4 regions of the Hymenobacter sublimis genome follow, and region 3 is predicted to be linked to each of the others. Evidence: riboswitches for the same ligand, from Rfam matches in the RefSeq annotation. Region 3 holds a riboswitch; each other region holds the start of a gene.

Region 1 (7,781 bases), 2.3 Mb from region 3:
GAGAGGCTGCGGCTTAGGCTGAAACTTCCTCGGCCAGTTCTGTGCCGACGCTGATGGGACGGAGGCGGCCGGTGCGGACGATGAAGGCGCCGTACTTGCGCAGGGTGTCGCGGTGGCGAATCAGGTTTTCTAGGGCCACGTAGCCCACTACGTATTCGTCCTCGTCAGCTTCTTCCGAAATTTCGCTGAAATCGAGCAAGTCGATGATGCGGTCCTCGTCGGTGCGCAGGTAGATTTCCACTTCCAGGTCGGAGGCGTAGGTAGGGGCCGCGGCGGCTTTGGCGTACTGGTAGGCAAAGCCCTGGCGCAAGGCAGCCAAATCGGCGAGGACGGCCGAGCCGGTGGGGTGCCCGCCCGCGCCGCGTCCGCGCAGGAACTGCTCACCAGCAAAATCGGCCTCAATGACCACGCCGTTAAACTCCTGATCCACGGTGTAGAGTGGCGACTCGGGGCCGATGAGTTGGGGCGTTACGAGCACCGTTACGCGCCCGTCGGGTAGGCGCTGCAGGCCGGCCACTACCTTAATTTTCTGGCTCTGACTGGCGGCAAACGCAACATCCACCGCGCTGATTCCTTCGATGCCGAGGTTGAGCACCTGCTCTGGCTGCAGAAAAGCCCCATAGGCGTGGGCGGCCAGCAGCACGGCCTTGGAGCGCGGATCGAACGCGCCCATGTCGAGGGTAGGGTCGGTTTCGGCAAAGCCCAGGGCCTGCGCTTCGGCCAGGGCCGGGGAGTAGTCGGAGCCGTCCTCGCCCATGCGCGTAAGCACGTAGTTGGAGGAGCCGTTGAGAATGCCCGTGAGGCGGCGCAGCGGCTCGGTGCTGAAGTACGCATCCAGGGTCCGGATAACCGGAATGCTGCCGCACACGGCGGCCTCATATAATAAGGTGCCCTGGCCTTCGCGCTGCAACCGGATGAGCTCAGGCAGGTGGCGGGCCAGCATAGCTTTGTTGGCCGTGACTACCCGGCGGCCCCGGCGCAAGGCCTCGGCTACCAGCTCAAAAGCTGCGTCGGCATCGTCAATTACCTCCACCAGCACGTCCAGGGTATCGTCTGTTAGCACCGCTTGCACGTCGTACTCAAACCGATCGGAGGGTAGGGGCCGCACCTTGCCGGGCGTTTTCACCACAATGCGGGCAATGCTAAAACCGGCCTCAGGCTGCTGATTCAGTATATCGAAAAGGCCCTGGCCCACGCATCCAAACCCAATGAGGCCTACTCGCCAAGGCTGGGTGGTAGAAGCAAGGGAAGCAGCAGAGGCGGAGAAGGCAGCGTTAGTGGACATAGCTCTGGACGTAGAATCGTTCGAGGAATTGGGTAATCTGGGCGGTTTCGATCAGGAAGCCGTCGTGACCGAAGTGCGAATCCATTTCGGCGTACATAGCGCCCCGGATGTGGCGGGCCAGCAACTGCTGCTCCTGGGGCGGAAACAGCACGTCGGAGGAAATGCCTACCACCAGCGTGCGGGCCCGGATGCGGCCCAGTGCCGCCGCTACGCCGCCGCGTCGGCGCCCCACGTTGTGGCTGTCCATAGCCCGCGACAGGGTCACGTAGCTGTAGGCATTAAAGCGGGCCACCAGCTTGTCGCCTTGGTAGCGCTGGTAGGAGCTGGCCAAGTAGTCGTCGAGCTTGCTCTCGTCGGAGTCCGTTTGGGTACGGTCGTAGGCATCGGGGCTGCGGTAGCTGAGCAGGGCCACGGCGCGGGCCGCGCGTAGGCCCGCCGCGCCACCCGCGGGGGTAGCCGTTTCGTAAGTAGGGTCGGCGAAAATGGCCAGGCGCTGGGCTTCATTGAAGGCAATGCCCCAAGCCGAATGTCGGGCGCTGGTAGCCAACAGCACCAGGTTCTCGAATAGCTCGGGCCGCTGTACGGCCCACTCCACCGCCTGCTGCCCCCCTAGCGAACCGCCAATTAGGGTGTGCACCGACGTCAGGGCCAAATGTTCCCGCAAGGCCTCGTGCGCAGCCACCATATCCCGAATAGTCAGGAGCGGGAAGTGCTGGTAGGCTGGTTGCTCCGTTAGCGGGTCCGGGGTAAGTGGGCCGGTAGTGCCGTAGCAGGAGCCCAGCACGTTGGCACACACAATAAACCAGTCGGCCGGATCGAAGTGACAACCCGCGCCAAACAAACCGGGCCACCAGCTTAGCACATCGGCATTGGCCGTGAGGGCGTGACACACCCACACCACATTGTCGCGGGCCGCGTTGAGGCGGCCGTAGGTATGGTAGGTAACCTCCACCCGGGGTAGGGTAGCGCCGCTTTCCAGCCGCAGGGGCCGGGGCAGGCGGAACAGGTGTGGCTCTTCGGAAGACATGGAATAAGGAGCGCGGGTCGGAGGAAAGCGAAGTCGGAAGCTGCTTCGCGGGTAGTTGCTAGGGGCGCGCCAGGGCAACGAGGAGCGTTTAACCATGCGCGAAAGGAAACTTCGCGCGGCATTCGGGTTCATGCTAGTATATCCTAGCCCGCAGGCGGAGCCGATTTTGCCCGGCTCCGCCCCGGCCAGGTGCGGGCGGCGTATGTTCCGATGGTTCCTCTCTCACAAAAAACGTCGGCGCCGGCCCGCTTACCGCATGGCTGGAAGCTGCTGCCCGGCGGCTCTCTCACCTGCCGCCGGACATCAACCCCTCTCAAGTGCTAGACTTCCAGCGTAGCGGCGTGTTCGAGTTCTGGCTCCGGCAGCAGCGTGCTACCGGCCACATCAGCGGGCTGAGCGGCTACATTGCGCACCGCGTCAAAGGCCTGGGCCAGGTCGGCCCGGATATCATCAAAATGCTCAATGCCCACCGAGAGACGCAGGAGGGTAGGCGTCACGCCGGCGGCGCGCTGCTCCTCTTCGGAAAGCTGCTGGTGGGTAGTAGCCGAGGGCTGAATGATGAGCGTTTTGGCGTCGCCCACGTTGGCTAGGTGGCTGACCAGCTTTAGGTTATCAATAAACTGCGTAGCCGTTTCCTTAGAGCCTTTGATGGCGAAGGTGAGCACCCCGCCGTAGCCGCGCTTCAGGTATTTCTGGGCCAGGGCGTGGTAGGGGCTGCTCTTGAGGCCGGGGTAGTTCACGGCTTCTACCTGCGGGTGTTGCTCCAGCCAGGTAGCCACGCGCAGGGCGTTTTCCACGGTGCGGTCTACGCGCAAGCTCAGCGTTTCCAGGCCCTGAATCAGCTGCCAGGCATTGAATGGGCTTTGGGAAGGACCGAAGTCGCGCAGGCCTTCCACCCGGGCCCGAATGATAAAGGCAATGTTGCCAAACGGCCCGCCTTTTCCGAATACATCATTGAACACCAGCCCGTGGTAGCCCTCGGAAGGCTCCGTGAACTGCGGAAACTTGCCGTTGCCGAAGTCATATGTACCGCCGTCCACAATCACGCCGCCAATGCTGGTACCGTGGCCGCCAATCCACTTCGTCGCCGATTCTACCACAATGTGGGCGCCGTGCTCCAGGGGCCGAAACAGGTAGCCGCCCGCACCAAACGTATTGTCCACGATGAGGGGCAGATCGTGCTTGTCGGCAATGGCGGCAATGCGCTCAAAGTCCGGGATGCTAAAGCTCGGATTGCCAATGGTTTCCAGGTAGATGGCCTTGGTATTCTCGTTTATCAGGGCCTCAAACTTCTCCGGCTGGTCGCCGTCGGCGAAGCGCACCTCAATGCCCAAGCGCTTAAACGCTACCTTAAACTGGTTGTAAGTGCCGCCGTACAAGTGCGTGGTGCTCACGAAGTTGTCGCCGGCCTGCAGAATGTTGTTGAGGGCAATGAACTGCGCCGCCTGCCCCGAGGAAACCGCCAGGGCTGCCACTCCGCCTTCCAGGGCCGCCACACGCTGCTCAAACACGTCGGTGGTGGGGTTCATCAGGCGGGTGTAGATGTTGCCGAACTCCTTCAGCGCAAAGAGGTTGGCGCCGTGCTCGGCATTCTTGAACACGTAGCTGGTGGTCTGGTAGAGCGGTACGGCGCGGGAACCAGTTACGGGGTCGGGCTGCTGGCCGGCGTGGAGTTGGAGGGTCTCGAAGTGGAGGTTCTGCGTGGACATGGCAAGGCTGGGTTAAAGACCGTTTGGACAGGAAATGAGGGAGCGAAAACGCGAAGAGAAAGCCACGACGAGGCGCAGCGGGGGCCGCACCGGAACCAGCCAGAAAATGCTTCTGAAGCTGAATGGGATGCAGGCGGGCCTCGGGTGCCACTGTGGGTCACCGCAGAATCAGGCCAAGAAAGAGGAAGGGGTTAGCTAGCCGGGAGTAGGGCTAGCAACAGCAACAACACGTGCTACAGCAGCGCATTCGCATTCGCCGGGAAGCTGGAGCAGCTACCGAAACACAGAAACCCCACGACCTAGTAGGGCGCAACAAAGCGACCAAGGCAGCGGGGTAGGAAGGGGCGAAAGCGAGGATGTTTTCCATGGTACTCCTGAGTTATATGCCCCGCCAGCTAAGCTGATCGGGCAGGAATTGGCACCTTTCGCGCGGTCGAAGGTTGCCAGCGGGTCAGGGAGCCTGTTCTCTCGCCGCTTCTGTATAAATCTTATGAAAACTACCCCGCCGCGAGCGGGGGAGTACCGAGTTGGTATTGCAAAGGTATAGCAGCGGTTTTGATATATGCAATAGGGTAGCAAAATTTTTTACCGCGGTGGCTGACTACAGCCCTTAGAAGGTGCTAAAGCCAATACGATGATTCAAGCCGCTGATTTTCAAACGCAATGTATCCGTTGCTCTATCTCATAGAGCTAGTTGCAAGAACTATAGCTCCCTACGTTGCCGGAAAAATCTGGCATACGACTGTCCGTTACCGCAAACATACTCGTACGAAAAAGCATGGGTAGGCCACAAAAAAAGCCACTCGTTTACGAGTGGCTTTTTAGGATAATTCCTAGATATAGCCTAGGCTTAAATCTTAGGTAAAGTCAACACCTGGCCTACCTCAATGTGGTCGGGATTGGCGCCGATGGTTGCCTTATTGGCATCGTATATCTGATGCCACTTGGAGGCGTCACCGTAGTGGTTCTTGGCAATTTTAGAAAGCGAATCGCCGCTTACTACCGTGTATTTGTCGGCCTGGGCAGCTGCCGGCTGGGCAGCGGGCTGGTTAGCGTTGCCGAAGAAATCGGTGGCGCCGCCAGCGGCAGGTTTAGGAGCAGGAGCAACGGGTTTTTTTTCGCCGTCGTTGGAAAGGAAATCAAACAGTCCCATAGTGGTAAATGCAAGTAAATGTGGAAGAAACGACCGACTTGCAGGGCAGGAAAAGGGCGTCGGTTTTGGCTCTTACGCCAAGGCCAACAATAAGTTGTATCCGGCGCATGCGCATAATTCTAGGCTGAACATCTTGCGGAATTGCCCCGTAAGAGGCGCAATACCAAGTGTCCTGCTTGGTGGTGTTTCTCCCTCATTTTAACTTATCTCCCTGCCCCATGAAAACTAATTCCGCTCCCTTGCGCTACCTGGCTAGCCTGCTCATGTTACTGGTACTTTTCACTGCTTCCTGCGGCAGCAAAGAAGGCAAAGTAGAAGGCGTGAACATGCTGTATGGCACCGAAAGCAAAGTTTGGAAAACCGATAAAGAACTGAGCGCCAGCGGCGACAAAGTAAAGCAGACGGATGCTCAGGAGGATGAGCGCATCACCTTCTTTGCCAACAAGCAGTATAACATGACCTCTCCTGCTGGTGCCGTAAATGGCAAGTATGAGTTTGACCAGGCCGGTAAGAAAATCACTATGACGCCTGATGGAGCTGCCCAGAGCAATACCTTCGATGTAGTAACGCTCACCGACGACAAGCTCACGCTCCGTAGCCCCGAGGGCGCTGAGCTGCGCCTTGAAAAAGAATAAGCGCTGGTAGCTTTTCGCTTCGCAACAAAAAAGCCTCTCTGTATCCAACGGAGAGGCTTTTTTATGACCATTCGGTACTGGCAGTATGCTGAGGCTGGCCGCTTTTTCGGTGTGCTCTTATGGGCAGCTCTCGGATGAATTACTATCGGGTGCCTTGTAACTTATATTCTTATATATCTTTGGTTAAACTTTAAAAAAGTAACAGAAATATTAATCAGTCAACAGATACAATTATGGTGTTTATGGCCGTCGCGAAGCGTGTTCATCTGTTTCTTATCTGCGCTGTTCTGCTGATGTTGCCTTTGCTGACTCAGGGTCAGACAACCAGTACCCTTGTCAGCTTCGACTTTAACTCGGGTACTCGGTATGACGCGCTTACGCCCGTTACGGCGGCGGGCGTTACGGCAGCGGCCTCTTCAACGGAGGCGTTTGCTACTAGCCCGGGTACGGCTACGGGTGCCGGCGCCTTTACGGCCGCTCCGAGCGGCCCGGCGTTGTCGATGGCAAATTCCACGGGCTCCAATAACAGGTACTTCCAGTTTGCGCTGGGCGGTAGTAACTTAAGCAGCTATTACGGTTACAAGCTGTACCTACAGCCCTACCGTTCCAGCACCGGCGCTACTACCATTACGGTGGCCTACAGCACCGACGGCGGCACTAACTTCACGAACTTTCCTACCACGCTGGCCGTGCCGGAACTGGCTTTTGCGGAACGGACACTCGATTTGTCTGGGGTAAGCGACCTGGACTACAAACACACGCTGGTGCTGCGGCTGCTGGTAAGCGGGGCCACCTCCGGCAGCGGCACCTTTCGCCTCGACAACTTCCAGGTGCAAGCTACCTCCGCCCTGAACCCCACGCCAGTTCTGACGAGCCTCAGTCCCGCTAGCATTGCGGCGGGCAGCAATGGCTTCACCCTGGTTGTTACCGGTAGCGGCTTTATTAACGGAAGCACCATCCGCTTTAATGGCGTTGAGCGGCCTACTACCTTGCACAGCGCCACCCAACTGACGGCCGCTATTCCCGCCTCCGACGTGGAGGTAGCCGGCACTTACCCCGTAACGGTGATTAGTCCGGGTCCGGGCGGCGGCACCTCCGCGAGCAGCAATTTTGTCGTTACGCCCGTAGTCCGCTGGGATGGGGGCGCCGGCACAAATAGTTGGTTTGACCGGGCTAACTGGGATGCTGATGCGGTGCCCACCACCAACGATGAAGTGCTACTGGACCACAACAAGGTTGCGGGCCGCTACACCGTGGTGCTTGATGCCGGCGGGGCCGTAGCCCCGGCTACCACGCCTACCGCTGAAGTTCGCTCCCTGACTATAAACCCGGCCACCGGCGACTCTATTCTGCTGGAAATATCAGCCCTGAATACTAGCACCGTGCCCCTACGCCTGACTCGTAACAGCGCTGCTGAAACTGCCTTGGCCATTTACAACAAGGGCGTTGTAACGAATACCAGTGACAGAGGCGGAATTGATATTCCGGGCGATAATCCGAATTTCTACCTCTACAATGGCGGCACCTACCGCCACTACACCGACCGGCCGCATGTAGGCCTGCTGGAAAACCTGGCCGCCGTGGCGGGCACGGAAGCCGGAACCTGGGAGTTTCGGCCCAAAACTCAGCCCAGTAACACAGCTTCCATTGCGGGCCGGACCTACCCCAACCTCGTTTTCCGGAACCGAATTGGGCAGGCTTTTACCAACTTCACTGGCAGTGGAGCTAACCCCCTGACCGTACGCGGCAACCTAATCATCGGTCCGGGCGCGGTGTTGACTGCCTCTACCACGAGCGAAGTGCGCGTGGCCGGCGACATAGTAGTGCAGGGTGCTTTTCGCTTTGCTCCCCAAACCACCGGGACCAGTACCGTCCGGATGGTGCTAAACGGGAGTCGGCCGCAACGCATTAGCGGGGTAGCCTGGGGCGCAGTGCCCAGCGGCACGCCAACGGGCACGTATCTGGCCGCCGA
Region 2 (7,781 bases), 310 kb from region 3:
GACCGAAGAAGACGCACTGCCCTGGCTGCTCTGCGCCTGCGCTGCCGCATTGTTGTTGCCCAGCTGACCAATGCTGGCGCTCATGATGCCACTCAGGTTCTGCTGCTGCTGGCTGGCCGCGTTATTATTGCCCTGCTGCAGCACGCTGGCCGAGGCCGACTGGCCAGAGCTGTTCTGCTGCTGGCTAGAGGTGTTGTTAGCCCCCAACTGCCGGGCCGTGGCAGTACCTCCGAACACATTGGTATTCTGGTCCTGCGTGGCGCGGTTGTTATTGCCTGTGCTCTGAAAAATGGTAGCAAAAGCATTGCGGCCGCTTTGGTTTTGGGTGGCATAGTTGGCCCCGCTTGCCTGCTCAATGGAAGCACTATGGCTGAAGCCCCCCTGGTATTGGCTGGCGTAGTTGCCGTCGCTGTTCGCGGCAGTGGAGCCCTGCCGGATGCGGGCCCCATTAGCGCCCCGGCTCACATCCGAAAGCTGCACCTGCACGGCCTGCTGGCGGTTACCCATCTGGTCGGTTTGAGCCACATGCTGGCTGCCGACCTGGGTCTGGGTCACCTCGTTATTATTGCCACTGCTACTGCCCCCATTCACGGCCGCGTCGTTCTGGCGGGCAATGGCCGTGTTTGAGCGGCCCGTTTGCTCCACCGTCACGCGGTTGTTGCTGCCGTAGCTGGTGGAGGTTTGGGTGTTGTCCTGCGCAATGGCAGCGCCGCTGGTCAGGAGAGCGGCCATGAGTACTCCGGTTTTTTTCATGCGAATACGGTATAACTGGTGGGGAAATTGAACACGCCCGACGGGCACCTATTGAACAGCAATATGTATAAAGATTTATATAAATATTCATAATAAAAATTAATTACATCCATTTTTACCTCAATAACAGCCCAACATAATTTCCTGACTATCAACATGCATAAGTCAACCAGGCTTGTCCGCTGAATTGGAGTAGGTAGCGCAGCTTTTGGCCCGCAAATCCTCCCGGCGGCCTGCACTGGTTTCCCTCCCGCTAGCTTCGGGGGGCACGCGGCATGGCTCACCAGGCTTTGCCCGGACCTCTCGCCCGACGCCAGCGCCACTGGCCAAAGAAAATTTGGCAGTGTGGACCCAGCGGGTTTACCTTTGCCCCACTCAATTCTTTACCTGAAAGGATTGTTTTTATACAGAGGCGTGGAGAGACAGGCTCGACGAAACGCCGGCAACCTTCAGTAAGACTGAAACGGTGCCAACTCCTGACCATATAAAAACAACGTACCGTGAACCGCTTCCCGCACTTCGCCCCCGCTCCCGCCACCCCTGCTTCCGTACAGCATGGATGTTGTGGCACGTGTTGTTGGGCGGTCTGTACGCCGCTGGTTGGGTAGGTAAGAACCACTGGGTACTGCTTTTGCCGCTGGCTCTTTGCGCGCAACGCGCTGCTGGTAAAATTACTACCTAACTATTTCTTCCCTAAGTAGACCAGCCCAGTAGCGCTGCTACTTTTCCCGCGGGGCTTCTCTTCCTACCTCGTTTCGCGCACCCAAACTCCGGTTTCTCAGTTTGCCCGCGCCTTTCCGCCAGCCCCTACCCTGTCCGGGCTTGCCTGTTTTGCTGCCCAAATGAGGGCGGCAACATCCACTGATTTCTACTTTCTAGTTCTTCATTCTCCTCGCATGTCACAGTCTGTGAAGCCGATTGGCATTTATTTCGAACACCCCGAGTGGTTTAAGCCCCTGTTTGCCGAGCTGGACCGCCGCGGCCTGCCCTACGAGAAAATCGACGCCGCCCACCACCTCTTCGACCCGCTGGAAACCGAGAGCCGCTACTCCCTGGTAGTCAACCGCATGAGTTCCTCGGCCTACCTGCGCGGCCACGGCCAGGGCATTTTCCACACGGCCGGCTACGCTACCCACCTGGAGCGCATCGGTACCCGCATCATCAACGGCTCGGGCGCTACGGCCATCGAAACCAACAAGGCCCGTCAGCTCAGCCTGTTTGCCTCCCTGGGCCTGAAGTTTCCGAAGTCTTTCGTAATTAACCACGCCTCCCGCGTGCCCGATGCGGCCCGCCAACTGCAATTCCCCATTGTGGTAAAGGTGAACATCGGGGGTAGCGGCGCCGGCATCATCCGCTTCGACACGATAGAGGGTGTAGAAGCCGCCGTGGCCGCCGGGCAAATCGACCTGGGCATCGACCAGACGGCCCTGGTGCAGGAGTACGTGACGCCCCGCGGCGGCAACATTCACCGCGTGGAAACCCTGAACGGCAAATTCCTCTACGCCATGAAGGTGTACACCACCGGGGAGAGCTTCAACCTGTGCCCCGCCGAAATCTGCCAGATTCCGGAGGAGCCCGCCGCCGGCGACTTCTGCCTGACCGAAGCCCCCAAGAAAGGCATTCAGGTGGAAGCCTTCACGCCCCCCGCGGAGGTAGTGGAAGCCGTGGAGCGCATTGTGGCCGCCGCCAAAATCGACGTGGGCGGCATCGAGTACCTGATTGACGACCGCACCGGCGACGTACTATTCTACGACATCAACGCCCTGTCCAACTTTGTGGCCGATGCCGTGAATGTGGTGGGCTTCGACCCCTACGCCCGCTTCGTGGACTACCTCGAAACCCAGATTGGCGCCCCCAACCCCGGTAGCCAGCCGGCTCCGGCTGATGCCGTATTCTCCACCCAACAGCCGGTAGCGGCTTCTATTCACTAAGCCATGCGGTACGGATATTGGATGCCCGTTTTTGGCGGGTGGCTGCGCAACGTAGAGGACGAAAACATGCGCGCCGACTGGGACTACGTGAAGACGCTGGCCCAGCGCAGCGAGGACCTGGGCTACGACCTGTCCCTGATTGCCGAGCTCAATCTTAACGACATCAAAGGTGAGGAAGCCCCCTCGCTGGACGCCTGGAGCACGGCGGCAGCTCTGGCGGCCGTGACCAAGAAAATTGAGCTGATGGTGGCCGTGCGGCCTACCTTCCACTCCCCCGCCCTCCTGGCCAAGCAAGCCGCCAACATCGACCACATCAGCAACGGCCGCCTGAGCCTGAACGTGGTGTCGTCATGGTGGCAGGATGAGGCCAAAAAGTACGGCGTGCACTTCGAGCAGCACGACGACCGGTACGCCCGCACCGCCGAGTGGCTGCACGTAGTCGACAACCTCTGGAAGCAGGACCACTTCACCTTCGAAGGCAAGTTCTACAAGGTCACCGATTCCATTCTGCAGCCCAAGCCCGTGTCGCGCCCGCGGCCGTTCATTTACGCCGGCGGCGAGTCGGAAGCCGCCAAGAACCTCATTGCCGCCCAGTGTGATGGTTACGTGATGCACGGCGACGAGCCCGCCGCCATCGGCCGCCGCATCCAGGACCTGCAGGAGCGCCGCGACCGGCTGAACTTGCCGCCCATGAAGTTCGGGGTAGCCGCCTACAGCATCGTGCGCAACACTGAGCAGGAAGTAAAAAAGGAACTGGAGCGCATCACCAACGTGCAAGGCTCGGCCGCCGGCTACAAAAACTACCAGCAGTGGCTGGCCGGCACTCAGCTCGAAAACCAGGTTTCCTTACAGGATTACTCGGTTTCTAACCGCGGCCTGCGCTCCGGCCTCACCGGCACGCCCCAGCAAGTAGCCGACCGTATCGGTGCCTTCGAGGAGGTTGGCGTGGATTTGTTCCTGCTCCAGTGCAGCCCCCAGCTGGAAGAAATGGAGCGGTTCTCCGAAGCCGTCATTCAGGTGCTGGCGTAGAGGATTGTGTATGTATTAAAAAGGCCCCGCTGGTAGACAGCGGGGCCTTTTTGGTGACCCCACCCCAACCCCTCCCCGGTGGGGAGGGGCTTATTTTACCATTACAACGCCACCAGTTGACACCGTTGTGGTGCTATCCTAAGCCCCTCCCCACCGGGGAGGGGTTGGGGTGGGGTTTGCTACTTCACCATCGCCCCTACCTTGGCATACGTCAGCGCGTCTACCGTCAGGCCGGCGGTAGAGCGTAGCTTGAGTTGAGTAAAAGGCTGCTTGGGGAAGAAGATTTCCGTCATCGTGGTCAGGCCGCCGTCGGCGAACAGTTCCACGGAGGTAGCGTCGAAGAGGAGCGTCAGGTCGGCGGCGGGGCCGGTAGCCAAGCGTGGGGCCGGGTGGCGGCCGGCGAATTTGTCGCTGAAGGTGCTCAGGCCGGCCTTGGTGCGGTCGATGTAGTACTGGTTGGTCTGCTTATCGTAGCCAATAACCAGCTCCTCGCCTCCTGCATTCGACAATACCACGGCCATGTCTTGGAGCTGCTTGGTCGTGAGCTTGAGCTGAAACTGCGGGCCGGGGTTCTGAATCTGGTCGGCCAGGTTTAGCTCTGATTTTACCGTCAGGTTTTTCAGAGTTTGGGCGGCTTGCAGGGCGCTAGCTACCTCCTTGGCGGGCTGGGAAGTCAGGTAGATTTCCGAGCCGACTTGGCGCAGGGCCAGGTCTCGCGGGACGGTCATGGCGTTGCGCCAGGGCGAGGTGGGCACCTGGTTGGCGTACTCCCAGTTGCTCATCCAGCCCAGGAAAATCTTGCGGGCACCGGTATTACCCCAGGTTACGCCGGCGTAGTTGTCCTTTCCCCAATCAACCCACTTCTGGGTAGTTGTGGTGGGCGTGAAGGTTTTGCCGTCGAACTGGCCCACAAAGTACTGGGTAGCCGAGCCGCCGTTGGGCCCGCCGGGGTTAATACTCACCAACAGCACCCAGTAAGTTTTGCCGTTGAGCGTCAGCGGAAACAAATCGGGGCACTCCCACACACCGCCGTGGGCGCCTAGCTTCTCGCCAAACTCGCTGAGCTTGGTCCACTGCTTGAGGTTGGGCGAGGAATAGAACGTAATCCGGTCCTTGGTCGCCAGGGTCATCACCCACTGCTTGGCCAGCGGGTTCCAGCTTACTTTCGGGTCGCGGAAGTCCTGGATGCCGGGGTTGGGTAGCACGGGGTTGCCCTCGTATTTGGTCCAGGTCTTGCCCTCGTCGAGGCTGTAGGCCAGGCTCTGGTACTGGTGCCGGTTGGTTTTCTTTTTCTCCTCGGGGTCGTTGTGGTGGGTAAAAATGGCGACCATAGCATTCTTGCCAAAGCCCGCCGTATTGTTCTCGTCGATGACGGCGCTACCCGAGAATATCCAGCCCAGCTTATCCGGAAACAGGGCAATGGGCTGTTCCTGCCAGGTAATCAGGTCCTTACTCGTAGCGTGGCCCCAGTGCATGGGGCCCCACACCATGGCCTCGGGGTAGTGCTGGAAGAACAGGTGGTAGGTGCCCTTGAAGTACACCATGCCGTTGGGGTCGTTCATCCACATCTTGGCCGGGCTAAAGTGATAGGCTGGGCGGTACTGCAGGGTAGCGGGCGGGATGGGCGCAGCCGGTTGGGTTTGTCCCAGGGCGGTCAGGCTAACCAAGGAAAGCGCTAGAAGTAGGGTCTTTTTCATATCGGGTGGATGGGAGAGGAAGTTAAAGTGGACTGTTTGCTATGGATAGCAACGTCATGCAGAGCCGGAGGCGAAGCATCTCGCTCAAATCGTTGAATTAATTTGGCAACATCAGCCGAGCGAGATACTTCGGCTGCGCCTCTGCATGACGTTCTTCAAAAACTGCCGCCCTAACGTCTACACTGCCTGAACCGCCAGCAGCCTGGTTACATCGTGTTCCGTGAAGGTGGGGGTAGCGCCCTGGTGAGTAGCAACCAACGCGCCCGTGGCGCAGGCGAAGCGTAGGGCTTCGCCGGGTTCCTGGCCGGCCAGCCAGCCTTTGAGCAAGGCTGCCAAAAACGCGTCACCGCTGCCGATGGTGTCTTTAACTGTCACTGGTATACCAGCGGCGCGGTAGAGCTGGCCGCCGGTCCAGAGCAGGGCGCCGTCGGCTCCGCAGGTCACGCAGACGGCTTGCAGCTCGAACCGTTCGGCCAGCCACTGCATGGCGGTGGGGCGCGCCATTTCTGGCCCAAACCACGTTATGATTTCGGCTAGCTCATGGTGGTTCATTTTCACCAGACTGGCCTTTTCGAGCAGGTATTTGGTTACTTCCTTGGTGTAGTGCGGGGGGCGCATGTTCACGTCGAAGACCTTGAACTTGGCGTGCTCCAGCAGGCGGTAAAGGGTTTCGCGGGTGCCGGCCTGGCGGGCGGCCAGGGAGCCGAACACAAACACCTCGGCCTGCCCCACCAGCTGCTCCAGAGGCGTGTCGTACTGGATGTAGTCCCAGGCAACGGGCTGCACAATCTTGTAGGTGACCTCCTGGGCATCGTCGACGTTGGCTTTTACTACCCCCGTCAGGTGGGTTTTGCCCCGCTGCACAAAGTCGGTGCGCAGGCCCTTGGAAGCAATGAAGTCGAGCAGCTCCGTGCCCAGCTCGTCGTCGCCCACGCGGCTGATTAGGTCCACGGGCAGACCAAGCTGGTGCAGGTGCACGGCCACGTTGAAGGGCGCGCCGCCCGGCTGTTTGCCCGTCGGCAGCACGTCCCAGAGCACTTCCCCAAAGCAGACAATAGTTGGGGTCTTGGGGTCTTGGGGTCTTGGGGTCATGGATGCAAGATTAAGGTCGTAGGTGAGGACTTGGGGGTTTAGGATCTTGTGGGGACTTGTGTAAAGCTCAGGAGCATAACAGAACGTCATCCAAGACCCTAAGTCCCCAAGACCCCAAGCTCCTAATGCAGTACCAGCGTCTTTTCGAGCTGCTCCAAGCTGGTGCCTTTGGTTTCGGGCATCAGGCGCCACACGAACAGCAGTTGTAGTACCATCATGGCGCAGAAGAAGGCGAAGGTGTTGCCGCCGCCCAGCTTCTCGGCGAAATACGGAAACGTGAAGGCAATGATAGCCGCCATAACCCAGTGGGTAGAGGAGCCCAGGGCCTGGCCTTTGGCGCGCACCGTGTTGGGGAAAATTTCGGAGATGAACACCCAAATAACGGCGCCCTGCGAAAAGGCGAAAAAGGCAATGTACACGAACAGCAGCACCGGCACCAGCATCCCGCCCAGGGCGCTAAAGTCCTGACGGTAAAAGGCCCAGGCCACCAGCCCCAAGGTCACAATCAGCCCGTAGGAACCGATGAGCATCAGCTTGCGGCGCCCGAACCGGTCGATGAACTGGCGGGCCAGCAGCGTGAAGGCAAAGTTCACCAGCCCCAGCCCGGCCGAGGACAGCAGGGCCGAGCCCTTACCCAAACCGGTCATTTCGAAGATGCGCGGGGCGAAGTAGATGATGGCATTGATGCCTGACACCTGGTTGAACACGGCAAACAGCACGGCCAGCATCACCGGGCCGCGGTACTGGCGCGCAAACAGGGAATGGCCGCCACCCAGGGCTTCATCGGCGGCGTTGGTGGTCAGGATGCTGGCCACGTCCTGGTCGGCCTGGGCGGGGTTGATGAGCTGCAGCACCCGGCGCCCTTCCTCCACCCTACCCTGCCCGATCAGCCAGCGGGGGCTTTCCGGTACCTGGAACAGCAGCAGGAAGAACACCAGGGCTGGCAGCACTTGCACGCCCAGCATCCAGCGCCAGTCTTCGCTACCCATGCCCGTGAGCAGGTAGTTGGAAAGGTAGGCCACCAGGATACCCAGCACAATGTTGAACTGAAACATGCTCACCATCCGCCCCCGCGACTCCGGCGGCGACACCTCCGAAATATAGAGCGGCGCCGTCACCGACGAGGCCCCTACCCCCAGCCCGCCCAGGAAGCGGAACACCATAAAGGCCACCCAGTTACTGGTCAGGGCCGCGCCCAGGGCCGACACAAAGTAGAGCACCGCAATCCAGATTAGCGTCTGGCGCCGCCCCAGCTTATCCGACGGCAGACCACCGAAGA
Region 3 (7,781 bases):
CCCGGCGGGCTGCAGTTTCTGCTCAACAACGAAGTGATGATGAATTTCGGCCAGGAGATTCGCCTCAATTACTTCGACCAGAACCGGCTGTTTGCCGGCCTGGTGTACCAACTGAACCCGCACGCCCAGCTGCACGGGGGCTACATGCACCTGTTTCAGCAGCTGCCCGCTGGTAGCACCTACCGCAATCAGCACACCATTCGGGTGTTTTACTTCCACAACTTCGACCTGCGGCCTACCCCGCCGCCGGCACCGACTACCCCAACTTCTGCCCCGTAACCTCATGGCTGATACTCCCAAACTTTCCGAAGTAGAGCACGTCAAGCACGCCAGCAACTACCTGCGCGGCACCCTGGCCGAAAGCCTGGTAAACCCCATTACTGGCGCCCTCTACCCCGACGATACCCACCTGATCAAATTCCACGGCTCCTACCAGCAAACGGACCGCGACCTGGACTCGGAGCGAAAGCGCCAGAAGCTGGAGCCCCTGTACTCGCTCATGATTCGGGTGCGGGTGCCGGGCGGCATTGCTACCCCAGCCCAGTGGACGCGCATGGACGAGCTGGCCGACCACTACGGCAACGGCACGCTCAAGCTTACCACCCGCCAGGCCTTCCAGCTGCACGGCGTGCTCAAGCGCAACCTCAAGAAAACCATCCAGGGCTTCAATGATGCCCTGCTGGACAGCATTGCCGGCTGCGGCGACGTGAATCGCAACGTGATGTGCAACCCCAACCCGCACGAAAGCCAGGTGCACGCGGCGGTGTATGAGGTTTCGAAGCAAATCAGCACCCACCTTACCCCGCGCACCTCGGCCTACTGGGAGCTGTGGCTCAATGGCGAATCTAAGTTCAGCAGCGTGCCGAATGAGGGCGAAGAAGACGCCGAGCCGATTTACGGCCGAACCTACCTGCCCCGCAAGTTCAAAATTGCCCTGGCCATTCCGCCCCACAACGACACCGACATCTTTGCCAACGACCTGGGCCTGATTGCCATCGAGGAAAAAGGCCAGCTCGTGGGCTTCAACGTGGCCGTGGGTGGCGGCATGGGCATGACCTTCGGCATGCCCGAAACCTACCCTCGCCTGGCCAGCCTCATCGGGTTTGTGCCTGCTGATAAGGTAGTGGACGTGTGCGAGAAGATAGTCACCATTCAGCGCGACTGGGGCAACCGCGAAAACCGCAAGTTCAGCCGCCTCAAATACACCCTGGACCGCGTGGGCCTCGACGTGTTCAAGGCCGAGCTGGACCAACGGCTAGGCTTTACCTTGGAACCCGTGCGGGCCTATGAGTTCAAGAGCTCCGGCGACGCCTTCGGGTGGAGCCAGGGCCCCTACGGTGCCCACCACCTCACCCTTTTCGTGGAAGGCGGCCGTGTGGCCGACCGGCCTGGCCACCAGCTCAAAACCGCCCTGCGCGAAATTGCCGCCTTCCACCGCGGCGACTTCCGCCTGACCGGCAACCAGAACCTAGTGCTAGCCAACGTGGCCCCCGAAGACCGCCTCACGATTGAAACCATTCTGGCCCAGTATGGCGTGGCCGTGGCCACGTCCTCGGGCCTGCGGCGCGGCGCGCTGGCCTGCGTGGCCCTGAACACGTGCTCTTTGGCTTTTGCTGAAGCGGAACGCTACATTCCGCAACTTATTGATAGATTGGAGCCTATCCTGGCTTCTCACAACCTCACCCACGACGACATTCTCATTCGGATGACGGGCTGCCCCAACGGCTGCGCCCGGCCCTACCTGGGGGAAATCGGGTTGGTGGGCCGCGCCGTGGGCCGCTACAACCTCTACCTCGGCGCCGCTTTCAACGGGGAGCGGATGAACAAGCTCTACAAGGAAATGTTGGACGAGGACGGCATTGTGGCCGAACTCACCCCGCTTTTCGCCGATTACGCCCAGAACCGCCAGCCCCAGGAGCACTTCGGTGACTTCATGGTTCGGCGGGGCTACGTGCAGGCCACCACCAGCGGCCTGAATTTTCATGAGTAGGAACCTGCTCGTCAGGTGACCACCTGAACGTCATTCCGCGCTTGCCAAGGAATCTTGCTCACTAGTAATCAGATTAGTTTGGCGACGTCAGCACGAGAGATTCCTCGGCAAGCGCGGAATGACATTCGACTTATTCTATACTGCCTCCTGCCCCTACCTCCTTTCCAACCAACACCAACCAATGCCTCTTTCTAACGAACTTCTTCCCCAGCCGGAACCGCCGCCGCACACGAGCAACCGGCTGTTTCCCGTCTTTCTGAAGCTCGAGCAGCTGCACGTACTACTGGTGGGCGGGGGCTACGTCGGGCATGAAAAACTCGCGGCCTTGCTCTCGAACAGTCCGGCGGCCGCGGTAACGGTGGTGGCTACCTGGTTTTCGCCGGAGCTAAAAGCCCTGGCCGCCCGCCACCCGCTGGTGCAGTTGCGGGAGCAGCCCTACCACACCACCGACCTTGTCGGCCACGACTTGGTGATTGTAGCTACCAACGATAAGACCCTGAATCTCAGCATCAAGTCCGATGCTACCCGTCAGCGCCTGCTCTGCAACGTGGCCGACACGCCCGAGGCCTGCGACTTCTACCTGGGCTCCATTGTGCAGAAAGGCGACCTAAAAATTGCCATCAGCACCAACGGCAAGTCGCCCACCATTGCCAAGCGTCTGCGCGAAATGCTCACCCAAGCCCTCCCCGATGAGCTACACGACGTGCTCCAGCGCATGTCCATCATCCGAGACAAGGTTGGCGGCGACTTCGCCCACAAAGTGAAGTCCCTGAACGCCGTTACGGCCGAGCTGACGGGCGGGCCGGCCTACGAGTCGCCGGCGGCGGCGCGGTGGCGGCGCATTGCTACCACGGCGCTGCTGGCGTTTGCGGCCATGCTAGTGTTCAACATTCTCTCCTACTACTTCACCTGGCAGCAGGTGTGGGGCGCCGCTACCCATTCGAACACATTCTGGCTGTTTGTGGTCATTGGGTTCGGGGCGCAGCTGATTGACGGGCTGCTGGGCATGGGCTACGGGGTAGTTACGGCCATTAGTTTAATGAGCCTGAATATTTCCCCGGCGGCGGTGAGTGCCAGCATTCATACGGCCGAAATGTTTGCCAGCGGGGCTTCGGGCTACCACCACTACCGCTTCGGCAACGTGAACAAGCGCCTGTTCAAAGTGCTCTTGATTCCGGGCGTGCTAGGGGCCATTACCGGTGCCTACCTGCTCTCGAAATTCGGGGAAACCTATGCGGCCTACGTCAAGCCGTTGCTGGCGGTGTACCTGCTGCTGCTAGGTGTGCGCATCATCTCCAAGGCCTTTTCCCAGCCCGGCCCGCGCCAGAAGCACAAGAAGCTAGGGTTGCTGGCCGCGGCCGGCGGCTTTCTGGATTCGTTTGGCGGCGGTGGCTGGGGGCCGTTGGTAACCAGCACGCTCATTGCCGGCGGCCGCACCCCACAGTACGTTATCGGCTCGGTCAGCGTCACGGAGTTTTTCGTCACGTTTGCCAGCGCCGTCACGTTTTTTGCTACCCTAGGCATCTCGCACTGGCAGATTATTTTGGGCCTAATTGTGGGCGGCGTGGCCGCTTCTCCTCTAGCCGCCCGCCTGGCCGGCCGCATTCCGGTCCGCTGGATGTTCGTGGGCGTGGGCCTGATGGTGATTGTGTGGAGTGTGTGGGCCCTGCGGAAGGTGTTTATGTAGAACCCGACGTATATGAAACCACATAAAAAAGCCTCACCGATAAACCGGTGAGGCTTTTTTATGTGGTTGAGAGCCGTATCTACGCGACTTGCCGCCGCGCTTCTTGCCCTAGCTTGCTGTGCCGCTTGCCGTAGCCGAAGTAGATAGCCAGCCCGATGGCCAGCCACACGGCCAGGCGCAACCAGGTTTCCCAGGGCAGGGACACCATCATTACCAAGCAGGTCAGGATGCCCAAGATGGGCACCAGCGGCACCAGCGGCGTGCGGAAGCCGCGGGGGGCATTGGGTTCTTTCTTGCGCATGATGAGCACGCCGATGCACACCATCACGAAGGCCAGCAAAGTGCCGATAGATGTCATTTCGCCAACTACGGCAATGGGCACGAATCCAGCGAATAGGGCAATAAACAAGCCCAGCAGCAGCCCCGATTGTAGGGGCGTGCCGAACCGCTCGTGCACGCGCGCAAACACCGGCGGCAGCAGCCCATCCTTGGCCATGGCAAAAAACACGCGAGTCTGGCCCAGCAAATCCACCAGAATCACGGAGGTATAGCCGATGATGATGGCCAGAATAACGGCCGACGAAAGCCAAGCGTAGGGCGTTTTCTCGATGGCAATGGCTACGGGAGCGGCGCTGTTCTTGAACTCGGTGTAGTTGGCCAGGCCCGTGAGTACGTGTCCAAACAGTACAAACAGCACCGTACAAATCAGTAGAGAGCCGATGATGCCGATGGGCATGTTTTTCTGTGGATTCTTGGTTTCCTGGGCCATGGTGGCCACAATGTCAAAGCCGATGAATACGAAGAACACCACGCCCGCTCCGCGCAGAATCCCGCTCCAACCAAACTCCCCGAACTCCCCCGTATTCTGCGGAATGTACGGCTGGTAGTTGGCGGGGTCAATGTACTGCCACCCCAAAGCAATGAACACGAGCACCACCGACACTTTCAGCGTAACCACAATGGCGTTAAACCACGCTGAGCCTTTAGTGCCGCGCACTACAATCAGTGTGATAACCAGCACAATAAGCATGGCCGGAATATTTACCAGACCATGTACTTCGGTGCCGTTGGCCAGCTTGGCCGTCTCGAACGGCGACATCACCAGCTGCGGGGGCAGGTGAATGTTGTACTTGCTTAGAAACTTCAGCAGATACTGCGACCAGCTAATGGACACGGCCGCCGCCCCCACAGAGTATTCCAGAATCAAGTCCCACCCGATAATCCAGGCAAACAGCTCGCCCATGGTAGCGTAGGCGTAGGTGTAGGCCGAGCCAGCCACGGGCACCATGGCGGCAAACTCAGCGTAGCACAGGGCCGAGAAGGCGCACCCCACGGCGGCTACCACAAACGAGAGCGTCACGGCCGGACCGGCATTGTTGGCGGCAGCAATGCCAGTCAGCGAAAACAGGCCCGCGCCGATAATTACCCCAATGCCAATGGCAATTAGGCTGAAGCCGCCCAGACTTCGTTTTAGGGTGTGGGCGCCAGTTTCGGCCGCCTCCTGCCGTAGCAGTTCCAATGATTTTTTGAGCATAAAAAGCAAGCGCCAACTTCCTGGTTGGCTGGTAAAAAAGAGTTCGGTTGTAGGACCACCCCAGGTGCCGACGGAAGGCATTGCGCACTGAGTCCGCTTGGTTATTAAACTAGGCTGTGGCGGTGCGCAAAAAATGCAAGCCGACAACTAAGCGGCTCTTAGACCGAAGCCACATCCCCAGAGAAAAACCACGGGCAACCTCACTACTACCTGTTTAGGCCAGGTAGCCATGCCGGTTACGCGGGTAGGCGACTTAACTTCAGCAGCAACAACACCCGCTGCCACACCACCGCTGCTCCCGAGCAGACGCGCGGAAGCGAGCGGTAAAAACTACGAAACGGGCACGACGGCAGGGGCAAAAGTCCACGGCTTGTTGTTTTTATATGGTCAGGAATTGGCACCGTTCCAGCAGTTGCGGATGGTTGCCGACGCGTCAGTGAGCCTGTCTCTCAGCGCCTCTGTATAAAAACAATCCTTTGGGCTAGAAAGAATTGATGGGGCAAAGGTAGAACCGGAATGCGGGTCCTGCAAACGAGAAGCTCAACGCCCGGTTTACCCTACCTACCGGCCTGGCTCAGGACCCAGGCGACGAACAAAACAACTACGCTTTTTGCCTACTAACTACTTGCCTGCAAGCACCTTACACGCAACGATGTATTTTCCTGGGCAAGGTTTAACTTAAAAATTTAAATTTTTTCAGAACCTGTTAAGCCCCCCTTCTGGTCAAAGTTGGCATCTGAGTTGCCTACTGACGTAGCAGAAGCACAAAAGCCTGTTCCGGACCACGGCCTGCTTCTTTCACTGAATTTAACCTATCCAACATAGCCATGAAAAAGCTCCTCGTTCTCTTCGCCGCTTTCTCCTTTTCCGCTGCGGCCGCCTCAGCCCAGACTACGCCCGTAAAAGCGGCCCACGGCCAGCACCAAAAGGGCGCCAAAGCCAACAAAACGCCCGAGCAGCGCGCCGAGCAAAAAGCCAAGAGCCTAAGCCAGAAGCTCGGCCTCACGGCGGCCCAAACCGAGCAGGTGCGCCAGCTGCACCTGGCCCGTTTCCAGGAAATGCAGGCCCAGCGCACCCAAACTGCTTCGGCTGCCAATAAGCAGCAGCGCCACCAGGCCATGAAAGCCAGCAAGGATCGGTACGAAGCTCAGCTCAAGCAAATTCTGAGCGCCGAGCAGTACACTAAGTATGCGCAGCTGCAGGCGCAAAAGCAGGCTAAGCACAAAGGCCAGCACGAGCAGCGCAAAGCCAAAAGCTAAACCTGTCGTTCCCTAAAAAAGCCCCGTTTCCTTACAGGAGACGGGGCTTTTTTGTTGGTGTAGCATCCGCGTGTACTCGCTTTAAGCCAAGTGGGACCAGCATTCATTGAGCTGTTCAGGTCGCGGGAATAGGGGTAGCAGGGGTAGCTTCGTTGGCGGCGTGTAGCCACCGCAGGCGGTAGCAGTTCATGGCCGTATCGCCGAGTTGCTCTAGCAGGCGGTAGTTGGCCACGGCGCCCACGGCGGCCCCAATGACGGGCACCAGCTGGGCCATCTTGGCCAGGTCGATGTAGTCGCGGTACTCCTGTTGGAAGGTGCGCCAGTCGAACTCGTGCACGTCGGTGGGCAGGGTGTGGCGGTAAGCGTCCCAGTTGGCCACGCGCTGGTACACGTCGTTGCGAGTGTGCTGGCTGCTGAACGCCAGTTGAAAGATGTGAAGCAAAAACAGGCGCTCAGTATAGTCGCGCACATCGTAGCCATACAGCGCCGCTACGTCGAACAGAAATTTCAGCTTCAGGCCCAGCAGCAGCGGAAAGTCGGCCAGCCCGAGCAGGAAGCCACCGGCCCCGGTAACGGCACCTTCGGCGGCAGCCGTGTTGCGGTAGTAGCGCAGGGTGCTGCGCACGGCCGCCTCGCGCTCGGCCATTGTGGCTGTTGCCTCCGGGCGGCGAGTGGTGTGCGTGGAGCCGAAGAGCACCCCGCGCACCGTTTGCTTAATGGCCGCTGTAATGGCCGCGTGCACCTTCTCTGGTAGCAAGGCATTGAGCCGAGCCTGGGCCCGCCGCGTCAGGCGACCTAGCAAGGTAGGCTTCTGCTGCATGCGGCGCTGCCAGGCGCGCAGTTCCGTAAGCGCCGGTTCTTCTAGTGCAGCCATACGAAAAGGTGCTTCCGCCACGTACACAAGGTTAGTCTACGGCTTGCCTTGAAGATACAGAATCTCCCGGTTCATAAAGATGGTATCGGGGCCAGGATAACGCTCATTGTAATCAAGCTCAACCTTGTACATCCACTCGTGGGCCTTTATTTCGCCTGATTTAACATTCTTCGCAGTTGGGGTGAACCGCACGATGCCGGTGTCGCCAACCATTACTGCCGTGTCGTAGGCGGGGCTTTCTAGGGAAGGACGGTACGTGATGCGGATTGTACGCGGCTTGCTTTCAGCCGGAGCAATGGCAGTCAGCACCCGCGGATCCACATAGACCCGGGTGGAAAATTCCTGCCCCGTAAGCACAGTGTCACGGCCGCGGGAGCTGACGGCGCTGGCCGTTGGCGGTGGTGGTGGGGTATTCTGAGCCTGCACGGCCCGTTTTT
Region 4 (7,781 bases), 2.0 Mb from region 3:
AAGTGCAGGTCGATGAGGGCGTTTTCCGTTTCCTCCTTCGAGAAGCCCCCACAGATCAGGTGGGGCACGGTATCCACGTCGAAGCGGTTTTTGATGGCCGCGCAAATGCCCACCGTGCCGGGCCGTTTGCGCACGGTTTTCTTCTCCAGAAACCCGTTGGGGTGCTGGCGGTACACGTACTCCTCGCGGTGGTAGGTTACGTCAATAAACGGCGGCTTGAACTCCATCAGGGGCTCAATATTCGAGAACAGGTTCTGGATGTTCTCGCCCTTTTTGGGGGGTAGCACCTCGAAGGAAAACAGCGTCTTGCCGTCGGCGCGGGTTAGGTGTTCGGTTACTTTCATATGGGTTGGTGGTCCCGGCTCGTTCTGGTGGGTGCCTCACCCCCCGGCCCCCTCTCCCGTGGAGAGAGGGAGCCTGGCGACTTTTGGGGGGGCTGTGGTTTGGTTACAGGGCAGATTTGATAGTTGCTAGCACCTGATCTGGTTCGTGCAGCACTTGGTTATTAGAGAAGCGTAAGATTCGGTAGCCGAGTTCCTGCAGTGGTGTAGAGCGGCCCGCATCATAGTCCTGCTGGTCAGGCTGGTTGTGGATTTCTCCGTCTACCTCTACAATTAATTTGCGCGCAAGACTCACAAAATCAACAATGTAGAGGTCAATACTGTGCTGGCGCCGGAACTTGACGTTAGCAAGTTGTCGGTTACGCAGAGCTTGCCAAAGCTTGTTTTCAGCCTCGGTTGGGTTCCGTCGCATTTCGGCGCTGAAGCCTTTTAGGTGTTGGTGCCATTTTGATCTGTCAGCGGTTAGGCGGGCGTCGATTGCCTCAAGGGTTGCCTCACCCCCTCTCCGGGGGAGAGGGGGTGAGGCCACTACAGCGCCGTTACGGGCACGCTGGCCGGGTCGTAGTTCAGGTTGGGGGCCAGCCAGCGCTCCAACTCGGCAAGTGGCATGTTCTTGCGCTCGGCAATGTCCGCTACCTGGTCCTTGCCAATGCGGCCGAGGCCGAAGTAGCGGCTTTCCGGGTGGGCGTAGTAGAGGCCGCTCACGGAGGAGGCGGGGTACATGGCCAGGTTCTCGGTGAGGCGGATGCCGGTTTTGTTCTCGGCGTCGAGCAGCTCGAATAGGGTAATTTTCTCGGTGTGGTCGGGGCAACCGGGGTAGCCGGGGGCAGGGCGCACACCTTTGTATTTCTCCTGAATGAGGTCCTCGTTCGTGAGATTTTCGGCCGGGTCGTAGCCCCAGAATTCCTCGCGTACGCGCTGGTGCAGGCGCTCGGCAAAGGCCTCGGCGAGGCGGTCGGCTAGGGCTTTTACCATGATGCTGGAGTAGTCGTCGTGCTCCTGCTCGTACTTCTCCAGCAGTTTCTCAATGCCCAGGCCTGCCGTCACGGCAAAGCCCCCGATGTAATCCGCGCGGCCAGTTTCACGGGGAGCTACGAAGTCGGAAAAGGCGAGGTTGGGCACGCCGGGGGCCTTCTCGCTCTGCTGGCGCAGGGTGAAGAACTCCGTCTGGATTTCCTCACGGCTGTCATCCTTGAACACCTGAATAGTATCGTGGCCGACGGTGTTGGCGGGCCAGAAACCCACTACGGCGCGGGCCGTGAGCAGCTTCTCGTCAATGATTTGCTTGAGCAGCTTCTGGGCGTCATGGAAGAGCTGGGTGGCGGCTTCGCCCACGTTCTCATCGGTGAGGATGCGGGGGTAGCGGCCCTTCAGCTCCCAGGTCTGGAAGAAGGGCGTCCAGTCGATGTACTCCGCTAGCTCAGCTAGGGGGTAGTCTTCCAGTGTTTTGGTGCCCAGGAAACTCGGCTTCACAATACGGGTGGCTTCCCAGTCAGCCTGGAAGCCGTTTTCGCGGGCGGCTTCAATGGGCAGGTAGCTCTTCTCGCGCTGACGGCCGGCGTAGTCTTCGCGGAGCTGGCGGTACTCCTCGCGCACGGTGCGGGCGTATTCCACATCGGCGGAGCCCAGCAAAGCCGCCGCCACGCCTACCGAGCGGGAAGCGTCATTCACGTGTACCACCGGGCCGGAGTAGTTGGGCGCAATTTTCACGGCCGCGTGCAGGCGGGAGGTGGTGGCGCCCCCGATGAGGAGCGGAGTCTGGAGGCCGCGCTTTTCCATTTCCTGGGCCACGTACACCATTTCATCTAGGCTTGGGGTGATGAGGCCGCTCAGGCCGATGACGTCCACCTGTTGCTTCTGGGCTTCGTCCAGAATCTTTTCCAGGGGCACCATTACGCCCAGGTCCACAATGTCGAAGTTGTTGCAGGCCAGCACTACGCCCACGATGTTCTTGCCGATGTCGTGCACGTCGCCTTTTACCGTGGCCAGCAGGATTTTACCGGCCGTTTGCCGGTCGCCGCTTTGCTTGTCGGCCAGCAGGTAAGGCTCCAGGTAGGCCACGGCTTTCTTCATCACGCGGGCCGATTTCACGACCTGGGGCAGGAACATTTTGCCCGCGCCAAACAAGTCACCCACTACGTTCATACCCGCCATCAGGGGGCCTTCAATTACTTCGAGCGGCCTGGCTACTTGCTGGCGCACCTGCTCGGTGTCCTCGTCGATAAATTCCGTAATACCTTTTACTAGGGCGTGCTGCAGGCGCTCGGCTACGGGCAGGCTACGCCAGGCGTCGGCTACTACCTCCGTTTTGTCTTTCTGCTTTACGGTGTCGGCGAAGTCTACGAGACGCTCGGTGGCGTCGGGGCGACGGTTCAGGAGCACGTCTTCCACCAGTTCCAGCAGGTCTTTGGGCACTTCATCGTACACGGCCAGCTGACTGGGGTTCACAATGCCCATATCCAGGCCGGCCCGGATGGCGTGGTAGAGGAAGGCCGAATGCATGGCCTCGCGCACCACATCGTTGCCGCGGAAAGAGAAGCTGATGTTGCTGACGCCGCCGCTGGTGAGGGCGCCGGGCAGGTTCTGCTTGATCCAGCGGACGGCCTCAATGAAGTCCAGCGCATAATTGCGGTGCTCCTCCATGCCGGTGCCCACCGTCAGGATGTTGGGGTCGAAGATGATGTCCTCGGCCGGGAAGCCGACTTCGTTTACCAGGATATCGTAGCTGCGCCGGCAGATGTCGATGCGCTTTTCCAGGGTATCGGCCTGGCCGTTCTCATCGAAGGCCATGACTACCATGGCGGCGCCGTAAGCTCGCACGGTGCGGGCCCGCTCCTTGAAGGTTTCCTCGCCTTCCTTCAAGGAAATGGAGTTGACAATGCTCTTGCCTTGTACGCACTTAAGGCCGGCTTCCAGCACGCTCCACTTCGAAGAGTCCAGCATAATCGGCACCCGCGAAATATCGGGCTCCGAGGCAATCAGGTGCAGGAAGGTGGTCATGGCCTGCTCCGAGTCGAGCATGCCCTCATCCATGTTCACGTCGATGACCTGGGCACCGCCTTCCACCTGGTCGCGGGCTACTTGCAGGGCGGCCTCGTAGTTTCCGGTCCGGATAAGGCGGGCGAAAGCGCGGGAGCCCGTCACGTTGCACCGCTCGCCCACGTTGACGAATAGGCTGTTGGGGGTGATGTTGAACGGTTCGAGGCCGGCGAGGCGGGTTACCCCACCCCCGGCCCCTCCCCGGTGGGGAGGGGTGCCAGACATGTTGGTTATCCTATCAGCAGAAGCTGATCTAAGCTCCTCCCCACCGGGGAGGGGTTGGGGTAGGGTCACCCGCCGCGGTTCGTACCGCTCCGCCAGGCGAGCCAGCTCGCCGATGTGCTGGGGCGTGGTGCCGCAACAACCGCCTACTACCGTCACGAGACCTTCTTTGAGGTAATTTTCCACCACGCCCGCAAACTCCTCAGCCGACTCGTCGTAGCCCCCGAAGGCATTCGGGAGGCCGGCGTTGGGGTAGGCGGAAATGTGCACGTCGGCAATGCGGCTCAGCTCTTTGATATACACTTGCAGCTGATCGGCGCCGAGGGCGCAGTTCAAACCCACGCTCAGTAGGGGCAAGTGCCGGATCGAGTTCCAGAAAGCCTCCACCGTCTGGCCCGAAAGGGTGCGGCCAGAGGCGTCGGTGATGGTACCGGAAATCATAACGGGCACCGGGCGGCCACCTTCGTCGAAGAACTTCTGCACCGCGTACAGCGCCGCCTTGGCGTTCAGGGTGTCGAAGATGGTTTCAATGAGCAGGGCGTCGGAGCCACCCTCCACGAGGCCGCGCACTTGCTCATGGTAGGCGGTGGCCAGCTCATCGAAGGTCACGGCCCGGAAGCCGGGACGGTTTACGTCGGGTGACAGGGAGGCAGTGCGGTTGGTGGGCCCGATGGCGCCGGCCACGAAGCGAGGCTTGGCGGGGTTCTGGGCCGTAAACTCGTCGGCTACCTCCCGGGCTATGCGCGCCGACTCATAGTTCAACTCATACACAATGTCCTCCAGGCCGTAATCGGCCTGGGCGATGGTGGTGCCGCTGAACGTGTTGGTTTCCACCATGTCGGCCCCGGCCGCGAAGTAATCGGCGTGGATGCCCTTGATGATGTCGGGCCGCGTGAGGCTGAGCAGGTCGTTGTTGCCGCGCAGAGGGTTGGGATGATTCGCGAAGCGGGTGCCCCGGAAATCAGCCTCTTCCAGCTTGTGACGCTGAATCATGGTGCCCATGGCGCCGTCCAGAATCAGGACGCGCTGGGCCAGGATGTCGTGCAGCGGGGAGTGGGGGCGGTGGAGGGTCGTCGGCATATCGGCTCTTCTAAGAAAATCGGCAGCAAAAAAGTGCCTATCCAGAAAGAGCCGCGTGGGGGCGCGAGTCCTGTTCTTATCTTCTTCCAAACCGCCCAAGCCGCCCGGAAAGGGAATTAGCACCTTGTTTTATTCAGGTTGCTAAGACGTCATCGGGCCCAATCCCTCGGTCTTTCTGGATAAGTAACAGGGCGAAGATACAACCGGAATCTTCAACTTTCAATCCGGGAAGTTTTGGGAGGGAGGTAGAGTCATTCGCTTTCAGGCTGCACGCCTGCAGAAGACGCGACGCTTCGCGTCTCAGTCGTTGCTGAAGTTGTTTAACTCACATCGTCCAATGCTTACTGCTCACCGACACGACGTGGAATGTCGCGTTTTACAGGCGGGTAGCAACAGCAAGTTGGTGGCTTGCTGCACGGTTTGCTTAGCAGAAGTATATAGGCTTAGCTGAATGGTTCGTTGTACGGAATGGCCTGCTCATTGAATAAAGTTCGTGCGGTTTGGCATTTTGTTCATCTTGTGGTCAATACGTTAGATGTCTGCGACTATGATGCTATCCTCTCTGTGTCAGAAACTGTTAACGGGCTGCTTATGCCTGCTGAGCAGCTGGACGCTGGCTCAACACCAGGCCGGCTCGGGCTTGCGTGGACAGTACTACGAGGGTAAAAAGTTTGAGAAGCTAGTGCTGACTCGCACCGATGCAGCAATCGACTTCAACTGGACCGTTGGGCCCAGCGGCAACCACTTTGTGTCGCCGGGACCAGGCGTGCCGGGCGAGTACTTCTCGGTGCGTTGGGCAGGCCACGTATATGCCCCGGTAACGGGGGTGTACACCTTCCAGATTGCTACCGACGACGGGATGCGCGTCTGGATCGGCGGGAAGAAAGTGCTGGATTCCTGGCACGATCAGCTCGTAACGGTTTCCACAACCCACCTGAAAATGAAAGCTGGGAGCTACTACGCCTTGCGGGTGGAATACTACCAGAGCGACCGGGACTCGCGGGCACTACTAGCCTGGCAGCTACCCGATTTCAACACGTTCAACGAACCGCAGCCCATTCCAGCGGCTAATCTGTACTCCACTCTGCCCACCAATATTTTACTTCTCGTGGAGGCTACGCCGCCCCAGCCCAAGGCCGCGGCCTCCGTTCCGGCAGCGGCACCGGCGGCTGCTTCCGGCGGCAAGCCAAAGCCAAATGCAAAGCCGGCCCGCGCAGCTAGCAGCCCAGCGCCCGTAGCTGCGGCCAAACCTAAGTCAGCCGTGGTGCCGGTAGTGACCAGAGCAGCGCCCGCAAAAGCCGACACCGCCACCGCCCATCTACCCGACCTAACGGCGCTGAGCAAAGGCGCGGCCGTAACGCTGCCCAACCTCTACTTTACCCAGAGCACGGCGGCTTTGCTGCCCAGCTCGCGTCCTACCCTGAATGCCCTGGCTCGTACACTGCGCGCCCAGCCCACTATGCAGCTGGAAATAGCTGGCCACACCGATAATGTAGGCGAAGCCGCCCTAAACCTACGCCTCTCTGAGCAGCGGGCCCGGGTGGTGCGGCAGTATCTCGTGCAGCAAGGTGTTGACTCGGTGCGGCTTACGGCCCGGGGCTACGGCGGGGCCCGGCCAGTAGCCGACAACCGCGACCCGCAGCAGCGCCCCCGCAACCGGCGCGTGGAGGTAGTGGTGCAATAGGTTGAGCAGTAACGTCCTACAGAACTGTCCCTGCAAGTGGAACGAGGGGCCAGGGAATTCAGGGGCGAATCTCAGATTCCTCGGTCTACAGTGGAAGAACAGTTTTTGCTTTTTGTTAGGACGATGAAAACATTGGTGTATAGACATTAGTTGATGGGTGCTGAAACGGTACGTCATTGTTTCTCAACCATCGACTTCATCATGAGCCAAACCACCAATCTTTTCACGCCCGTGCAAGTGGGCGCGCTTTCCCTGCCCAACCGCTTTGCCATGGCGCCCATGACGCGCAGCCGGGCCACCAACCCCGCCAACGTACCCACCGACTCCGTTGTGACCTATTACGTGCAGCGGGCTACGGCTGGCCTCATCATTTCGGAAGGCTCGCAGGTGTCGCCCCAGGGCGTGGGCTACATCAACACGCCGGGTATTTACTCCGAGGAGCAGGTAGCCGGCTGGAAGAGAGTAACCGACGCCGTGCACGCCGCCGGGGGCCGCATATACATCCAGCTCTGGCACGTAGGCCGGGTGTCGCACCCTTTCTTCCATAAGGGTGAGCTGCCGGTTGCTCCCTCGGCCATCAAGCCGGAAGGCGCCAAAGCCTTTACCGGCCAGGGTTTCGAGGATGTGCCCACGCCGCGCGCCCTAGAGCTCAGCGAAATTCCGGGGGTAATCGACCAGTTCCGCCAGGCGGCTCGCAACGCCAAGCTGGCCGGCTTCGACGGGGCCGAAATCCACGGGGCCAACGGCTACCTGCTCGACCAGTTCATCCAGGACGGCTCCAACCAGCGCACCGACGAGTACGGCGGCAGCTTGGAAAACCGCACCCGTTTCGTGCTGGAAGTAGTGCAAGCGGTAGTCGATGAGCTGGGCGCCGACCGGGTGGGCATCCGCCTCTCGCCCCAGGGCAGCGCCAGCATCCACGATTCGAACCCAGTACGCACTTTTAGCTACGTTACCGAGCAGCTCAACCAGTTCAACCTGGCCTACCTGCACGTCATTGAGGCCCTGCCTGGTCACCCGATGGCGGCCAAGCCCGGCACTCCGGCCGTAGCCGCGCACCTACGCCAGATTTTCAACGGCACCTTCATCCTCAACGGTGGCTACACCCACGACACCGCCGACAAGGCCCTGGCTAACAACGAGGCCGACCTGATTGCCTTCGGAGTACCCTTCATTGCTAACCCCGACCTGGTGGAGCGCTTCCGCGTTGGGGCGGCTCTCAACACCCCTGACCCCAGCACCTTCTACGTGCCCGGTGACAAGGGCTACATCGACTACCCCGCCCTCCAAGACCAGGGCGCGGACGTGAAAGAGCCCGTTGATTACCAGAATAACTAAGCACTAACCTGCTCGTAATCTGCTATATAAAACCCGTCTCGGCGCAAGCAGGGGCGGGTTTTTATTTGAGCAATTAA

The links. A riboswitch is a leader RNA that binds a small molecule or an ion and turns the genes downstream of it on or off. The one in region 3 is predicted to bind S-adenosylmethionine.
Region 1: linked by a shared signal. The riboswitch ahead of MWH26_RS15595 (O-acetylhomoserine aminocarboxypropyltransferase/cysteine synthase family protein) and the one ahead of MWH26_RS06195 (amino acid permease) in region 3 are both predicted to bind S-adenosylmethionine.
Region 2: linked by a shared signal. The riboswitch ahead of MWH26_RS04955 (ATP-grasp domain-containing protein) and the one ahead of MWH26_RS06195 (amino acid permease) in region 3 are both predicted to bind S-adenosylmethionine.
Region 4: linked by a shared signal. The riboswitch ahead of metH (methionine synthase) and the one ahead of MWH26_RS06195 (amino acid permease) in region 3 are both predicted to bind S-adenosylmethionine.

The regions. Positions count from the first base shown of each region.
Region 1 is NZ_CP095848.1:3,718,631-3,726,411, reverse strand. Features, by position in the region: gene MWH26_RS15605 (homoserine dehydrogenase) at 14-1,285, opposite strand; gene metX (homoserine O-acetyltransferase MetX) at 1,275-2,312, opposite strand; gene MWH26_RS15595 (O-acetylhomoserine aminocarboxypropyltransferase/cysteine synthase family protein) at 2,633-4,021, opposite strand; SAM riboswitch class I at 4,398-4,509, opposite strand; gene MWH26_RS15590 (LysM peptidoglycan-binding domain-containing protein) at 4,872-5,174, opposite strand; gene MWH26_RS15585 (lipocalin family protein) at 5,393-5,809, shown strand; gene MWH26_RS15580 (choice-of-anchor Z repeating domain-containing protein) at 6,103-7,781, shown strand, end outside.
Region 2 is NZ_CP095848.1:1,156,759-1,164,539, reverse strand. Features, by position in the region: gene MWH26_RS04960 (hypothetical protein) at 1-753, opposite strand, end outside; SAM riboswitch class I at 1,153-1,244, shown strand; gene MWH26_RS04955 (ATP-grasp domain-containing protein) at 1,650-2,684, shown strand; gene MWH26_RS04950 (LLM class flavin-dependent oxidoreductase) at 2,688-3,713, shown strand; gene MWH26_RS04945 (glycoside hydrolase family 32 protein) at 3,893-5,410, opposite strand; gene MWH26_RS04940 (carbohydrate kinase family protein) at 5,588-6,502, opposite strand; gene MWH26_RS04935 (sugar porter family MFS transporter) at 6,625-7,781, opposite strand, start outside.
Region 3 is NZ_CP095848.1:1,465,330-1,473,110, reverse strand. Features, by position in the region: gene MWH26_RS06215 (DUF2490 domain-containing protein) at 1-279, shown strand, start outside; gene MWH26_RS06210 (NADPH-dependent assimilatory sulfite reductase hemoprotein subunit) at 284-1,990, shown strand; gene MWH26_RS20190 (TSUP family transporter) at 2,172-3,677, shown strand; gene MWH26_RS06195 (amino acid permease) at 3,757-5,211, opposite strand; SAM riboswitch class I at 5,588-5,680, opposite strand; gene MWH26_RS06190 (DUF4890 domain-containing protein) at 6,039-6,470, shown strand; gene MWH26_RS06185 (EcsC family protein) at 6,586-7,344, opposite strand; gene MWH26_RS06180 (hypothetical protein) at 7,381-7,781, opposite strand, start outside.
Region 4 is NZ_CP095848.1:4,047,526-4,055,306, reverse strand. Features, by position in the region: gene metF (methylenetetrahydrofolate reductase [NAD(P)H]) at 1-344, opposite strand, end outside; gene MWH26_RS17020 (endonuclease domain-containing protein) at 448-753, opposite strand; gene metH (methionine synthase) at 870-4,682, opposite strand; SAM riboswitch class I at 4,756-4,868, opposite strand; gene MWH26_RS17010 (PA14 domain-containing protein) at 5,230-6,366, shown strand; gene MWH26_RS17005 (alkene reductase) at 6,568-7,704, shown strand.